DNA from 3 places in the Mesobacillus sp. ABV4_180 genome. Region 3 is predicted to be linked to each of the others. Evidence: riboswitches for the same ligand, from Rfam matches in the RefSeq annotation. Region 3 holds a riboswitch; each other region holds the start of a gene.

Region 1 (5,269 bases), 3.3 Mb from region 3:
CTTTTGACAGAACGAGCAAAACGCCGAATAGTGAGATGATCATTGAGAAGAACTGAAGAGAATTTATTCTCTCTTTTAGAAAAATGAACGAGAATGCAGCGATTGAAAACATGTTTAATGTCGAGATTAAGCCGACGTTCGTAGCCGAGGTTTGTTCAAGGGCCATAAACTGAAAGGCCTGAAACATGGCGACTCCGGTGATTCCCATTAAAAATAATGGCAGGATCGATTCTTTTGGAGGTATCAGCTTTTTTTCTTTCCACCAGACAAGCGGAACCAGACAGATAATCGCAATGGCCCATCTTAGAATGGTCAAGGTGGCAGGGGAAGCATGCTCCACAAGCGTTTTTCCCACGATAAAATTACCGCCCCAAAGAAAGCTGGTCAGAAGTAATAACCAATAATATTTCACGTCATTTAGCTCCTTTTCTCAAAGAGCCATTGTGCACAATGACATTGCTTATATGAATTATTTTAACATTTACATTCTGTAACGAAAGGATATTTTGTATAATTGGATTAATTCGAAATAAACGAAAGTGTTATAGATTATTAGTTTGAAAAATTCATTTTCGTATTGTTATTAAGCGGCTTTTTTGAATAATTGAAAAAGGGGATCAGGTCGTGGAATCAATCGTTAGCAAGGTATTGGACAATGTGGATATAAAAATCCTCGATTTGCTTCAAAAGGACGCGCAGCTAAGCAATCTGGAACTCTCAAAACGAGTGAATCTATCTGCGCCGGCTGTCCACGCCAGAATCAAGCGGCTGGAAGCTGAAGGGTATATCAAAAAGCAAGTGGCTATCTTGAACCATGAGAAGCTGGGCTTTGACTTGCTGTGCTTTGTTTTCATGAGCACCAATATGCATCAGGCCGAAAAGCTGGAAGCACTGGAGGCGACATTGGAATCGATGAAGGAAGTTTTGGAGTGTCATTGCTTAACAGGCGAATACGATTATCTGTTAAAGGTGGCGTGCAAGGATCGCAAGGAACTTGAGATGTTTATCAGAAAGCTGAATGAACTGGGGATAACCAAGATCCAGACAAGTCTTGCCTTGAGAGGGATAAAGGATTCGACGGTGCTGCCGATTCGCGAGGATGAATAACGCGACAGAATTTAGATTTTTGTAAAAATTGAATATATTCCCACAACTGTCCTATAATAAAGAAGTATCCTCAAGATATACATAATAGCATCTAAATATAAAATCTGGAGGTAATCATGGGAAGATTAGTTCATTTTGAAATCCATGTAAGTGATATGGAGAGGGCAAAGAAGTTTTATGGAGAGGTATTTGGATGGTCATTTCAGGATTGGAGTGAGTATGCCGGAATGCCTTACTTCGGGGCTGTGACTGGCGATGAGAAAGAACCTGGGATCAATGGCGCATTGATGCAGCGGAAAAGTGCTCCACCAGAACCAAACCAGGCATTGAATGGATTCTCCTGCACCATGGGAGTAGAAGATTACGACGCAACAGAAGCGAAAATCCTCGAGAATGATGGCAAGGTCGCAGTGCCGAAATATGCCCTTCCTGGAATGGCGTGGCAAGGGTATTATCTCGATACTGAAGGTAATGTATTCGGGATTCATCAGCCTGATGAGAATGCAAAATAGAAACTATGATAGGTGTAGAAAAGCGTGAAATCTAAAGGGACGTCAAGTACGCTTGAAAATGTGCGCACTATCTGTCTTGCACTGCCCGAGGCAGTTGAGCATATTGACGGCTTTGGGCACAATACGTTTAAAATCAATGGGAAATCTTTCGTGATATCAGGAGAAGATGACAAAGGATTCAGCTTGTCGTTCAAGTCTGATCGCGAAACACAACAATTATTGCTGCAAAAAGAGCATTTTTATAAAGCCCCATACATAGGACATCATGGTTGGGTATCTATTCAAAATCCTGAAAGCGAAGTCTGGGATGAATTGACGGATTTAATCCAAGAAGCCTATTTACGAGCAGCACCGAAGCGTTTGGTTAAGAACTTTATCGAGCTCCGGAAATGATAGGCAGAAAATATTAGGCAGAAAATATTAGGCAGAAAATATTAGGCAGAAAATATTAGGCGAATTAATATCGTAAATTTAACAAGGTGAAAAACCCACAAAAAATTTTCTTTTGTGGGTTTTTTTGTTCACAAGAGTGCTTCTTATATGTCTGTAAACAGGACAAATAATTTAATCAAACGTTTGATTAAATTTATTTGCTATTTAGAAAAAACGATAATATCAGGATTTATTTCTTAGGCTGTTACGCCTGAAAAGGTCAGAAGTAAACGAGACAGACCGAGCTCTGTTAATCAACTAAACTATGAAAATCCTATTCATTGCCCAGCAGTTTTTCGAGATCTTTATCCACTATGAACACTTCAATTCTTTCCCCCAGTTTTGTACTGATATCACTATGGCTGGAAAGAACCTTGCATTTTGTATGTTGTTCCACAATTTCTTCAAAGTTCTTGCTGTACATTTCACGGAGGAGCTGGCGCATTTTCTTTACGAGCTTCTTCCCATCATCATGGCTGACTAAATGTTTTTCTTCAACGGTTAATACACCTTTGAAACGGGCGATCACCATATCATTGACAATATACGTTTTTGTTTCCTGTGGTCCTCTGCCAATCAGGTCTCTTTGCAATTTAATGAAAGCTTCACTCAAATCTGCTTCAAGCCTGCGTTTTTTTGAGCTCATTAAGAACTCCTCCTAAGCATGATATTTACAGAGTAATATTAATGAATCCCTGTAAAACCTGTCAATAAGAGTTTGAAAAAGGGAGCAAATCAAAAAGAAAGTGAGCAAATTAAAGATAACTTAAGGTAAATCTAATAATTTCGTCAAATTTTACGAAAAAACAGGTTATTTGCCCATTTACAAACTTTTCATCCAGGAGTAAAATTACCTCGAAATCACAAATTAAATAGTTCGGCCTAATCTCACTTGTGAGAACGGAGGACCCATTTTCTTGGGGTTAATTCTACGTATGTAGAAGGGATGAGATCACTCTTTCGCCATCCTACCCGTCAGCTAACTTCGTCGGCTAAAGCGAAGGAGGTCATAAGACCGCCTTATTCAGGGGGCTTTTTTCATAGCAATATGAAAAAAGCAGCTTGACTGTGTAATGTAGGTCTTTTTATTGTGCCTATTTTTGAAAAGGTTGCATGGATGACAGAATGCAAAGGAAGCAGCTATTCAGTTGTTTGCTGGGCGTTAGGTAGACCAATGTGTACTTTTTCTCCAATGGAAATTGAATGTTTCATTCAGTGTTATTTATCTGTCTCATTTTTTGAGAGATAGCTAGATTCAGCTGGGTGGCATCAATTTTGGGGAAGAAGGATGCATTGGTCTTTTTTTGTACCTTTTTTTAAGAAGGCATGGGATTAAGCGCATTAGATACGGAAGTGGACCTGATTAATTTGTGGATTTTATTAAGTGCTAATTTTGAAAAGGAGGAACAGGAAGTGAGCGGGGATGCGGATTTTAATAATGGACTGCTTGTATGCATTCCAAATTATGAAGTATTTCTGAGTGTTTGTGACCAGTTTGATGCAAATGATTCTATTGTGTATTTATCAGCGGATGAAAAGGTTAACCAGGAGCTGACGAGCAAAGGCATCAATAACATTATTCATTTAAAAGAGGAAGACATATTCGTGGACTTAAAACAAAGGTTTATGAAAGTCATTCTGCTGGAGGATCGCCTGGCTGATACATGCAGCCTATCAAAAGTAATCCAGACGAGTACCCTTGCTCCGATCATTGTTGTTACGAAAAACAAGATGTACCCTCAGAAATTATATGAATGCCTTGGTGTGAAACATGTCATTTATACAAACTGCAATAATATCGCTTTTTTAATCCATTAAGGAAATCAGGAGGGTTTAGGATGTTGGATGTTTTGATTGTAGGGTTATCCCTTGTACTTACTCTTATGATGGCTGGTCTGACGAGCTGGTCTTCCCGTATAGTTCACCAAGGAGATGAAATGGAATGATGACCTTATTATTGGGGGTTGTATCCCTCGTTGTGATTTATCTGCTTTATGTATTAGTGAATCCAGAGAAATTTTAACTTTCGGAGGTAAAAATAGTGTTCACGACCATTCTTTCAATCATCATCACGCTGCTGGCTGTCGCTCTTTTGGCGAAGCCAGCCGGAATCTATTTGGCAAAAGCTTTTGATTATAACGAAAGCGGCCTGGATAAAGTATTCGGCCCTTTTGAAAATCTGTTATTTAAGCTAGGAGGAATTAAGAAGGTAAGCCAGTCCTGGAAACAATATGCGCTGTCATTGGTGTTTGCGAATGCGTTCATGATTTTGCTGGTTTACCTGGTTTTCAGGCTGCAAGGTCATCTGCCGCTCAATCCAAGTGAAATAGCTGGAATGGACCCTACGCTCGCTTTCAATACGGCAGTAAGCTTCATGACAAATACGAACCTTCAGCACTATAGCGGTGAAAGCGGACTTTCCTATTTAGCGCAAATGATCGGAATTCTGTTCATGATGTTCGCTGCTCCAGGAACGGCACTGGCTGTACTAATGGCTTTTATCCGAGGTCTTTCAGGTAAAGAATTCGGAAATTTCTTTGTGGATTTAATCAGGGCGATTACGAGAGTGCTTTTGCCGATCGCATTTATCACGGGATTGCTTTTTGTTGCGATGGGAGTACCACAGACACTGGAGCCAACGATTACTGCCGAGACAATCGAGGGTGGTGAACAGCAAATAGCACGTGGCCCAGTAGGATCATTCCTGTCTATAAAAGAACTGGGGAACAACGGGGGAGGGTTTATGGGAGTTAACTCTGCACACCCATTTGAAAACCCGACGGCTCTCAGCAATTTCCTGCAAATCCTCTTGATGCTATTACTGCCAACAGCTACGCCATTTGCCTACGGAAGAATGGTTGGAAATGCCAAGCAGGGAAGAGTGTTGTTTGCTTCGATGTCCATGATGTTCATCGTCATTCTCGGAGTAACCTTAACTTCTGAATTCCAGGGAAACCCGGTTATCAATTCGATGGGAATCCAGCATGAGCAGGGCAGCATGGAGGGAAAAGAAGTCCGCTTTGGGACAGGGCAATCTGCTTTGTATGCTGTTGTTACGACAGCCTCTGAGACAGGTGCGGTTAACACAATGCATGACACAATGACCCCGATTGGCGGAATGATGCCTCTTGCAACGATGATGCTGAATACAGTCTTCGGTGGAGTAGGAGCAGGGTTCATTAACGTGATTATGTACGCAATCATCGCTGTCTTTCTAT
Region 2 (5,269 bases), 1.8 Mb from region 3:
AGCGGCAGCACTCTTGGTTGTTTCATCTGAAGCGGATTCGCTTCTGAGAGTATTTTTAATGTCAATCATGGCTGGATTTGGCGGAGACGCTTTACTCAGAGGTCTCGAGTTATTCCGAATAAGTAACAGTAACCCAGGCGGGGAGGAAATGGCTAGTGAAAAAACCAATACCTCAGCCTGATAGAATGAAGTTTGCTAACGCCATTGGTCAAGCAGCTTCCAAAGTGCTTGTTTTTTTTTGGTAAAAATAAAATTGGGAAAATTTCAAGCCTTCCATCCTTCCTTCCCCACATAAAAAATCCACCGAATGGAACCAATCCTGAATTTTCGACGAGCTCCATCACCATTTCCTTTCAGTTAGTTTTGTTCATTCAAGATTTACCAAGATCTTAACGCATTATTCGTTACAGCCAGGGAAACTTAAAACTAAAACACTGAGGAGAACATGATGGATCTTAAACTTTTCAGATTGATCAATAATTTGTCTGGACGAAATTCTCTTTTGGATTATTTGATGATCTTCATTTCCAATCGAATTCGCTATGCTTACGTCTTAATCATTGTGATGTTATTTTTCAAAAATCGCACTAACAGAAAAATTGCACTAGAAACTGGCAGTTCCGTATTCATCAGCTTCATCGCCCATTTCTTCATAAAATTGTTTTATCATAAACCGCGGCCTTTCAAAAAAAGACGAGTCGGCATTCTGATCCCATCAAAAACGGATTCCAGTTTCCCAAGCAAACATGCCGTCCTGGCATTTGCTGCTTCCACTACGATTTTGATGTTTCATCGGACATTAGGGAGACTCATGATCTACATGTCTGCACTTACTGGTTTTTCACGAATTTGGGTTGGCCATCATTACCCTTCTGACATTTTCGGCAGCGCTGTTCTGGGTTCAGCAATTAGCGTTGTAAACCGTGTGATTTTTTATAACAGTTTCGGGAGAAAACCAGAATAACATTAGGTTTTATACTACCCTAATCGCAAGTTCATTTTACTGCTGACAAAAATCTCCCCGGTTAATTGACCGAGGAGATCCATTTCAAGTCTAAAAATATACGCTGGTTATTCACTGCAGCCATAATCTACTGAATCCAAAACCTCTTCACTACATTGCCATTTTCCTCCGTAAAACTAGTATCCTGTTTGCCGCCATTTTTAAGGATGGTCCGTTCCGAGGCGACATTGTCCGCATCGCAAACGACAAGTACCTTTTGTATGCCCAATTCGTTCGTCTTCTCCAGGGAAAAAGCAAGGATTTTCGTCGCATAGCCCTTCTGACGTTCACTTGGCCGGATTCCATAACCGATGTGGCCACCGGAATTCATAAGTCTTTCTGTAAGTGCATGCCTTATATTAACTGCTCCCAAAACCCGATTGCTTTCGTTAATTAGCCAGTATGTTGAATCCCTTACCCAGCCTTCAGGAATGTTTATACCGTTCTCGTTATTCATCAAAAATTGGACCATTCCAGGGAAATCAGATGGATCCTTTTCGATCACCCACGGAATCATATCCTCTCCGCTAGCCATCCACTCCTCATAAAATTCCAGGTATTCTTTTTCTAAATCTACTGTCGGCTTAACCAAATATACTTTTTCTCCCATTTCTTCATGCCCCTTTTGTAAAATTTATTCCTACTTTATCCGCCGCAAACATTCTATTTCACAGCCACCATTTTCGTTGTGGTACCAAAATCGTATCCAGTCCCAATTCTTCATTAAACCATTTTCTGAGCAACGTTTTCTTCACTAAGTATTCCGACGCAGAATGCGATACGCCGATTAGCGACATATTTGTTTCTGGCACATAATCCACCATTTGCTGGAATTTTTTCTTGCCATATTCGTTATCAATATGGCAATGAATCTCTCCGGTGATATAGGCCTGTGCTCCTCTTTGCTCTGCTTCCTTCATCCAGTCCACCTTGTCACCGCAGCCTGCAACAATCGCAATTTTCGTAATGCGTTCATGCTTCTTGCCTTCAAAATCCACATATGGAATATTGAAGATTTTCTCCAGTCTGGAAACAAGAAAGTCTGTGCTGGTTTCCTCTATTTCGCAAATAAATACCAGGTCAATCCCTTTGTACTCTGGCAAAAAACCATCAACTTTTTTAGCTCCTAATGCTTGCTGGATTGCAACACTAGTCCCCAGCTTTCTATGAAAATCCAATGGTTCATGTACCGTATAAACAGAAAGTTTTTTCTCTATGATTCCAGTAATATATTTTTCTTTAATTGGGACAAAGCCTTTCCCCCATTCGCCATTCGGATCACCGCATTCCATCAGCAAAGGATGATGCATAAATAGAAGATCACCTTCTATGCTATTTTCGATAAAATGCTCTAGCACCTCGTCTGTTGGAAACACAGCCAAGAATACTTTGCTTACCTCTGGAGCTCCTTTTATCATCAACCCATTGAAACGTACAGTAAATTCCTTTTCAAAGATACCTTTCCAATCAAAACCCGTCTCTTCATAGGCTGCCGGAAGAAATCTGCTGAACCCTGGATCCTTTCCAAACTCTTCGATTTCAAAAACTCGATTTAATTCACTCACAATGTGCACAAGCTTCAACATTACCACCCCATATCTAGTGTAGACTCTTTCCGATTTCTAACGTTAATTCAAGATTCTCTATTGGCAGCGAATAGCAGCTGAATTTCAAGCCCCCTCCGTCACCAGAACAATGTGATTCCTAGAAAAATTTCAAATGGAAACCAATATACATTTACAATTTTAAAATAATAATATAATATTTATGAATATTTTCCGCTTAATCTTACCGAAGAACGGGGGAACCAATTGGCGTCTTCTCGCCTGGGGTGAATTCAACCTGAAAGGGCTTTGCGTTTCCAAGTCCTAACCCGACAGCTAACCTCGTAAGCGACCAAAGGGAACAGTAGATCATAATCTTTGTGGTAAATGACACCCTAAGTGTCTTTTTTTACGGAGAAAAACAATCTTGTATCCCTTGCCAATTGCTATTACAGCATAGAATTTACAGAAGGTGAGGAAATCCATATGAAAAGAATCAGTTTGGCAGGACAAATATTTATCGGCCTGATTGTCGGTATCATCGTAGGTGCAGTATTTATTGGGAACCCAGCAGTTGCCTCCTACCTTCAGCCGATTGGAGATATTTTTCTCCGTTTAATTAAAATGATCGTCGTACCGATCGTTGTTGCAAGTATCATTGTTGCCGTTGCTGGTGTCGGCGACATTAAACAGTTGGGTAAAATCGGCGGTAAAACGCTCTTGTATTTTGAAATTATCACGACAATTGCCATCATTGTTGGTATCGTCGCAGCGAATTTATTCCAGCCAGGTGCTGGCGTTAATATGAGCGAACTGGATAAAACGGATATTGCCAGTTATGTAGATACAGCCGAAACACAAGAAACAAAGTCTATGATCACGACACTGGTAGAAATCGTCCCAACCAATCCAATTGCTGCTTTTGCAGAAGGCGATATGCTTGCGATCATCTTCTTTTCCCTTGTATTTGGTTTAGGGATTTCGGCGATCGGTGAAAAAGGAAAACCAGTTATAGCCTTTTTCCAGGGAACAGCTGACGCGATGTTTTATGCTACCAACCAAATCATGAAATTCGCACCATTTGGGGTATTTGCACTGATTGGTGTGACAGTTTCAAAATTCGGTCTTGCATCATTAATCCCGCTTGGCAAATTAGTCCTTACCGTTTATGGCACAATGGCTTTCTTCGTAATCGTCGTATTAGGCTTAGTAGCTAAAATGGCAGGTTACAATATTTTCAAATTGATTGTTACACTGAAAGATGAATTAATATTGGCATTCTCGACAGCGAGCTCCGAGACAGTATTGCCAAGAATCATGGATAAAATGGAGAAAGAAGGAGCACCAAAACACATCACTTCTTTCGTCATACCGACAGGCTACTCCTTTAACCTTGATGGTTCAACGCTATATCAAGCACTCGCAGCCATTTTTATCGCCCAGATGTACGGAATCGACATGAGCATTTCAGAACAGATATCACTAATGCTGGTGTTGATGGTTACTTCAAAAGGCATAGCCGGAGTCCCGGGTGTTTCATTCGTCGTTCTCCTGGCGACACTAGGTACTGTAGGATTGCCTGTTGAAGGTTTAGCATTCATTGCTGGGATTGACAGAATCCTTGATATGGGACGTACGGCTGTAAATGTAGTCGGGAACTCTCTGGCAGCCATTGTAATCGCCAAATGGGAAGGCGTCTTCAAACCAAATAGTCAATCAGCTTCATTGAATAAAGCTTCTTAAATTATATTGATATCCAACAGGATCACCTGTTGGATATTTTTTTGCTTTTTTTCTCAATGTTATGACTAAAATGCCAGCTTAAATGCAGCGAGTTGTTCTCCCCAAGGCGCAATTTCTGTTTCGACAAAACCAGCGTTCTTATATGTTTTTCGTGCCCCCTCATTTTCTGGATGATAGCCAATCATGATAGTCGGAATTCTATCTGTGTTCTCCCTTTTAATCTCTTCAATTATTAATTTCACAGCAGCGGCACCGATTCCCCTTCCCTGGCATGCCTGATCTACCATCAAACGGTATACCCAATAATTATTGTCATCCTGGTCAATACCGTACATGGCAAAGCCTATCATCTGATTACCTTCGTATATCCCGGAGGCGCTGAACTGTACAAGGAATTGAACTTCAGCAATCGAATATAGATTAGAGGCCATAAAGTGCTTTTGCTCATCCTTAACCTTTAACTGAATTGCATCCTCCCAGTTGTCCTTCGTAATAGGTCTTAAAGTCAGATCCATAAAATAATCCCATCCTTCTATAAAAATACCATTCTGAACCGATGATATTGTTGTTAACAACTAAATTTCATATATTTTAGCTAATTTTACCATCAGCAATAAAATTCTCAACCATCTTTTTAAATTTTTTAAAATAATTAAAAAATCCAAGTAACTTTTACAGTTATTATTTGTCTATGATTTTTGGAGAGAGGGGGATGTAATGTCGGATCCAAGAATCGAATTATACGAAACCTATAAAAATGCGATTTTTTTATACTTGTACCGGTCAACACTGAATCGGCATGTTGCTGAGGATCTTACACAGGATACTTTTTTAAAAGCTTTCCAAACACTAGCCAGTTTCCGTGGGGAATCCTCATTAAAGACCTGGCTTTTTAAAATTGCCAGAAATACTTTTATCAATTTCAGCAAGAGAAAACATAACAATATGGAGTTTCAATCTGATGAGCTTGATCAGCAAT
Region 3 (5,269 bases):
ACAGATTGCTGTAAATCCTCTGAAACATTTTGCGCTCCCGCAGACAGTTCATCCGTTGAGACAGCGACCTGATTAGAGATTTCAGTAAGCGAAACATTTTCCTGTTCGATCTCCTCAGCAAAGTTCTCCACTTCCTTGCTCGCTATATTGACCTTTTGCAGCAAAGCAGTCAATTGTTTAGCCATCAATTCGAAGGACTCATTCAATATTCCCAGCTCATCTTTGTATTTATACGAAACTTTATCGATCATTAAATTCCCTTTGGCAATTTCCTGTGCATTCACAGCGATTTGTTTCAGCGGTTTTGTGATTGAACTAGTCAGCCTGATTCCTATTCCCCCAGCAACTACGATCAGCAGAATACTGCCAATGATAGCAGAGAGAATGATGAACTGGATTTGATTCTTCAAGTCCTCTTGTAAGAAATCATAATGTTCATTTACCTGGATATTCAGGAGATGAAGATCATTCAGCACACCCTCGCTGCGAAGTGACTGCCTCTTCACTTCTGCGCTGCTTTTCTCATCAAGAGCTTTTTCTGCTTCTGATTGAAGAGAAGTGAATTTTTCAAATGCCTTGTCCAGCACCTTTTTGCTTTCGCCTTGTTTAATAAGACTTTGTGCCTTAGTAAAAATCTGAGTCGTTTTCTCCATTTTTGCCAGGGCTTCCTGTCTATTGCCTTCTGTAGGGTTAAAAGAAAAATTACTAAGTGATTGCTTCGCAGCTGATGTTTCCGCCTGAAGGTTCTGCACTGTCAGCAATACTTGTACATAATCCTGGTTCGATGCCTGAACCATCAGCATCCTGTAAATGATGAACGAAATCATCACAACCGATAAACCAATGGCCAGTAATAAGTTAAGCAGCAACTTCTTCTTGATTGTCATGTTGGTTCCTCCAGTAGCAGCTGTTAATCCAGCTGGATTGAAACTTCATTCCTTGATAGTTTAGCTTCCAAATCCTTTAAGTTTTTTTCCTGCTCAGGAGTAAGCTTTATCACCCTGATTGGTGCAAGGCCAACTCCTTTTTCGTTTATGCCCAGCTCGATTTGTTTTGCAGCAAGCTTCTTTTCTGACTGAAATTCCTTGACTGTTTCATAGAGCGCGACATCCACATTTTTCAGCATGGAGGTAATGATTGCTTTTTCAGCAAAAAAGTACTGATCGCTATCCACACCAATTGCAAATTTCTTCTTTGCTTGAGCTTCCTTCAATACACCAACGCCTGTAAAACCAGCCGCAGCATAGAGAACGTCCGCTCCTTCATCAATCATCCCCGAAGCGATTTTTCCGCCAAGTTCTGCGTTTCCAAAATCATTTGCATAGACAACCTTCACCTCTGCAGCTGGGTTCACGGATTTCACTCCCTGTTCAAACCCTGCCTTGAACTTATGGATCAGCGGTACATCAGCTCCCCCTATGAAACCGACCTTATTGGACTTTGATGTCATCCCCGCAACTGCACCTACAAGGAAACTTCCCTGTTCTTCTTTAAAAGTGATGGAAGTGATATTATCCAGTTCAGAAACTGAATCAACTAATATAAATTGTTGTTCAGGATACTTCTTTGCTACCTTCTCAAGGTCCTCAAGAACCATGAATCCTAAGCCGATGACAAGATCGTTTCCTTCTTCCACAAGCTCTGAAAATCCTTTTTCATAAGTGCCTACGGCTTGTAATTCTCTATAATCAAAGAGGATGTCAAGTTCATCTCTAGCCTTGGTAAGACCCGCAAATGCAGCATCACTAAACGACTGATCACCTAGTCCGACGTCAGACAACATAATGCCGATTTTAACCCTCTCTTTGGCTTTCATTTCAGTAGTTGTGCATCCACCAAGGGTGCCAATCAATAAAAATAATACTAAAAATTTGCTTATAATCCGTTTCATCTTGTTGTCATGCTCCTCCTATTAATTAAGGCGTGTTCATTAGCTTGTTTCTATTAACTGATAAGCAACAATCAATAATGAATACAGCCTTTAATAAAATTCCCGCATTTATTTAATCGACCATATAAACTTTTTGTTTATGCTGGAATGCAAAGTCTATCTATTGTCAATTTTCTAAATTCCGGAAAATTACAGCTGTGTTTTTACAAAAAGGCTGTGTTAAATTAGACTGTTGATTTCCGTTCCAGGCGCTTCGCTTTCCGCGGGGCTGACGCTGAGCCTCTTCGTCGCAAGCTCCTGCGGGGTCTCATCTGTCCAGCTGATCCCGCAGGACATTGATTTTGCTTCTTTGAATCCGCCCACGCACGATGGAAATGCGTTAGCATTTTCGGAGGAGTCTGCGCGCCTTCCACTCCAATCAACAGGACTTAAAAACAACATTTAGATTTAACACAACCTACATAAAAAAACAGACTGTTGATAAACAGTCTGCCAGATTGGATTATTTAATTTTCGTGAACCGGTTCAAGTCGCCGTTTTCTCCGAGTACAATCAGAATATCCTCTGCTCTCAGGGTTTTCTCCGGATCTGGTGAAATATCGACCTTGTTAGCCGTTTTCACGCCGATAACCGTGATATTGTACTTTGCCCGCAGATTGATTTCAATCAGGTTTTTGCCAGCCATGCTCATTGGGAGTTTGATTTCCTCAATGCTGTAGTCATCTGAAAGTTCGATGAAATTCAATACATTCGGCGATGCCATCAGCTGGTGCGCGACCCTTTCACCCATGTCCCGTTCAGGGAAAATGACTTTGTCTGCACCGACTTTGAACAATACCTGCGCATGGTGCTTATTAAGCGCTTTGGCTACGACGTTGGAAACTCCCATTTCTTTTAGAATTAGAACGGTAAGGATACTTGCCTGGATGTCATCGCCGATCGCAACGATGACTGTATCAAAGTTCCTGATTCCAACCGCTTTCAACGTCTGCTCATCTGTGGAATCCCCGATTACCGCATGGGTCACATGTTCCTTGTATTCCTCGATATATTGTTCCTTCTTATCGATTGCCAGTACTTCATGTCCTTCATTATAGAGGGTCGTTGCTACACTTGAGCCAAAACGTCCCATCCCGATTACTGCGAATTGCCTTGCCATAATTACATCCTCCTACCCAATCATCACTTTTCCAGCAGGATATCGGTAATGATCTTCTTTTCTTTTTCTCGCTACTGCAAAAGCTAGTGTCAGCGGTCCAACACGGCCCGCGAACATTGTAATGGTTATCAATATTTTTCCGTATGATGACAATTCTGGCGTCAACCCCATCGATAGACCGACAGTCGAAAATGCTGATACTGCCTCAAAGAATATCATCAAGAAATCTTTTCCCGGTTCTGTAATGGTCAACACCATTGTAATCGTTATGATTAAAAAAATTGCAATGAGTGTAACCGTCAAAGATTTTGAAACAATGGTGTAATCCAGCCTTCTGCCAAAGAAGGTGACATCTTCCCTGCCGCGGATCTGCGACTTAACGGCACCAATCAGGACAGCAAAAGTCGTTGTCTTGATTCCTCCGCCTGTCGACCCTGGAGAAGCACCAATGAACATCAGGAAGATGATCAAAAATAATGTAGACTGCTTCAAATCAGGGATATTTAATGTATTGGATCCCGCAGTCCTTGGAGTGACCGCCTGGTATAGCGCACCGAATATTTTGCCGGACCAGGACATTGGCTTCAATGTAGATGGATTATTGAATTCAAGAATAAAAATCAGGAGTGCTCCACCAACTACAAGAATGCCTGAAACAGCCAGCGCCATTTTGGAGTGCAATGACAAGCGCCTTGTGCTGCGATATTCAACTAATTCGTTCATGACGATAAAACCGATACCGCCGAGGCTGATCAAGGAGACCAGCGTAATATTGACGATAGGATCATCAGCATAGGCAGTAAGTCCGCGGAAACCGCCCATTAAATCAAACCCGGCATTGTTGAAGTTTGAAACGGCATGGAAAAAGCCAAAATAGATTGCCTTTCCAGCAGCCATATCCTGCGAGAACCTCAATGATAAAAGGATTCCCCCGGCAATCTCGACTACCGCTGTAAAAATCAGCAGTCTCTTTACAAGCCTCACCACACCTTCAACAGTGGTGTTGTTCAACGACTCCTGGATAACCAGACGCTCTTTGAATGAGATCCTTTTCCCCAGAATGAATGCGAGCAAGGTGGCAAAGCTCATAAATCCCAGCCCGCCAATCTGAATCATCGAAAGGATGACCATTTCACCAAACCGTGTGAAGGTATCTCCGGTATCCACTACAACCAGTCCAGTCACACATGTAGCAGAGGTTGCAGTGAATAGTGCATCCAGGAAAGTCAATCCGTTTCCATCGGTTGTAGCTGAAGGCAATGACAGCAGCAATGCACCCATCAGGATGATCGTCCCAAAACCCAGGACGAGTACTTTGGGAGGGTCCAGCCGAAAAAACAATTTCCTGCGCATGATGTTTCCTTCTTTCCTTAGTATGAGGAATTATGCGTTTAATATTTCCTTGCAGGGACTTTGTCTTAACTGGATTCTAAAATAGTCGACATATTTAAAATCAAAGCAAAACAAAAAAGCCCCCAGAGGCTAAAGATAATAGCCTTGTGGACTTTTGAACAGACTCGTCACACAAGCTCCATCTTCCTCTTCTGCAACGCTTGCGAAGTTAGCTGTCGGATTAGGACTGAGAATAGCCCCGCCTTTTTAAAGGCTTCACCCCAAGTGGATTGTATCCACAAAGTTGGTTCCCCCGCTCCAATTGGATTCAGCGATTTAGAAATATGAAACTCATTAAATTTGGCTCTTCCCGTAAACATTAATGCTTTCACATTTTAACGATTTCGGTTACGAAAAGAGTTTTTGTTTCAGCAGAAATCTGAAACTGTTGTAATCATACTCCTCTCCCATTCCAGTTGTAAAGCATGAAAAGTACGCTAAAAATAACCCTTTTTACCCAATTTTAACGGATACCATTGGCTTATCACAGGTTATCTCACTGAATCGCAGTTTTTCTTCGTTTTTTGTTTATTTTACTAAGTATGCAGGACTGAACATCTTGCGCGGTTTATAGTCCATCAATTAAAGGTAAATAATAGGGTTGATAAAAGCTTGAGAATCGAAATGCTGGAGGTTGTCGATGATGAAAGCCATGATCATTATGAATCCATCATCCGGAAAAGAAAAAGCGAACGAGTATGTACAGAAAATAGAGGAAACCCTTCGAGGGAAATATGATGATATAGAAATCAGGAAGACAGAAAAAGAAGGCGATGCTGCCGCTTTTGCAACAGAGGCTTGCATTGCTTTATATGATGCTGTCATTG

The links. Region 3 has a riboswitch for cyclic di-AMP ahead of ACXAEA_RS05155 (TrkH family potassium uptake protein). Riboswitches for the same ligand answer to the same signal wherever they lie in the genome.
Region 1: it holds a riboswitch for cyclic di-AMP, as region 3 does, so the genes downstream of both, ACXAEA_RS21860 (hypothetical protein) here and ACXAEA_RS05155 (TrkH family potassium uptake protein) in region 3, are expected to answer to the same signal.
Region 2: it holds a riboswitch for cyclic di-AMP, as region 3 does, so the genes downstream of both, ACXAEA_RS14865 (cation:dicarboxylate symporter family transporter) here and ACXAEA_RS05155 (TrkH family potassium uptake protein) in region 3, are expected to answer to the same signal.

What each region holds. Positions count from the first base shown of each region.
Region 1 covers NZ_JBSWTJ010000001.1:4,298,355-4,303,623, reverse strand. The annotation lists gene ACXAEA_RS21885 (DMT family transporter) at 1-412, opposite strand, end outside; gene ACXAEA_RS21880 (Lrp/AsnC family transcriptional regulator) at 625-1,107, shown strand; gene ACXAEA_RS21875 (VOC family protein) at 1,224-1,619, shown strand; gene ACXAEA_RS21870 (MmcQ/YjbR family DNA-binding protein) at 1,644-2,012, shown strand; gene ACXAEA_RS21865 (Na-translocating system protein MpsC family protein) at 2,326-2,697, opposite strand; cyclic di-AMP (ydaO/yuaA leader) riboswitch at 2,921-3,060, shown strand; gene ACXAEA_RS21860 (hypothetical protein) at 3,465-3,869, shown strand; gene ACXAEA_RS21855 (potassium-transporting ATPase subunit F) at 3,994-4,074, shown strand; gene kdpA (potassium-transporting ATPase subunit KdpA) at 4,105-5,269, shown strand, end outside.
Region 2 covers NZ_JBSWTJ010000001.1:2,879,542-2,884,810, forward strand. The annotation lists gene ACXAEA_RS14845 (DUF4257 domain-containing protein) at 1-181, shown strand, start outside; gene ACXAEA_RS14850 (undecaprenyl-diphosphatase) at 449-964, shown strand; gene ACXAEA_RS14855 (GNAT family N-acetyltransferase) at 1,092-1,613, opposite strand; gene ACXAEA_RS14860 (Nif3-like dinuclear metal center hexameric protein) at 1,672-2,589, opposite strand; cyclic di-AMP (ydaO/yuaA leader) riboswitch at 2,773-2,914, shown strand; gene ACXAEA_RS14865 (cation:dicarboxylate symporter family transporter) at 3,034-4,290, shown strand; gene ACXAEA_RS14870 (GNAT family N-acetyltransferase) at 4,356-4,805, opposite strand; gene ACXAEA_RS14875 (RNA polymerase sigma factor) at 5,008-5,269, shown strand, end outside.
Region 3 covers NZ_JBSWTJ010000001.1:1,041,604-1,046,872, reverse strand. The annotation lists gene ACXAEA_RS05170 (methyl-accepting chemotaxis protein) at 1-887, opposite strand, end outside; gene ACXAEA_RS05165 (BMP family lipoprotein) at 911-1,891, opposite strand; gene ACXAEA_RS05160 (potassium channel family protein) at 2,394-3,050, opposite strand; gene ACXAEA_RS05155 (TrkH family potassium uptake protein) at 3,063-4,403, opposite strand; cyclic di-AMP (ydaO/yuaA leader) riboswitch at 4,585-4,726, opposite strand; gene ACXAEA_RS05150 (diacylglycerol/lipid kinase family protein) at 5,083-5,269, shown strand, end outside.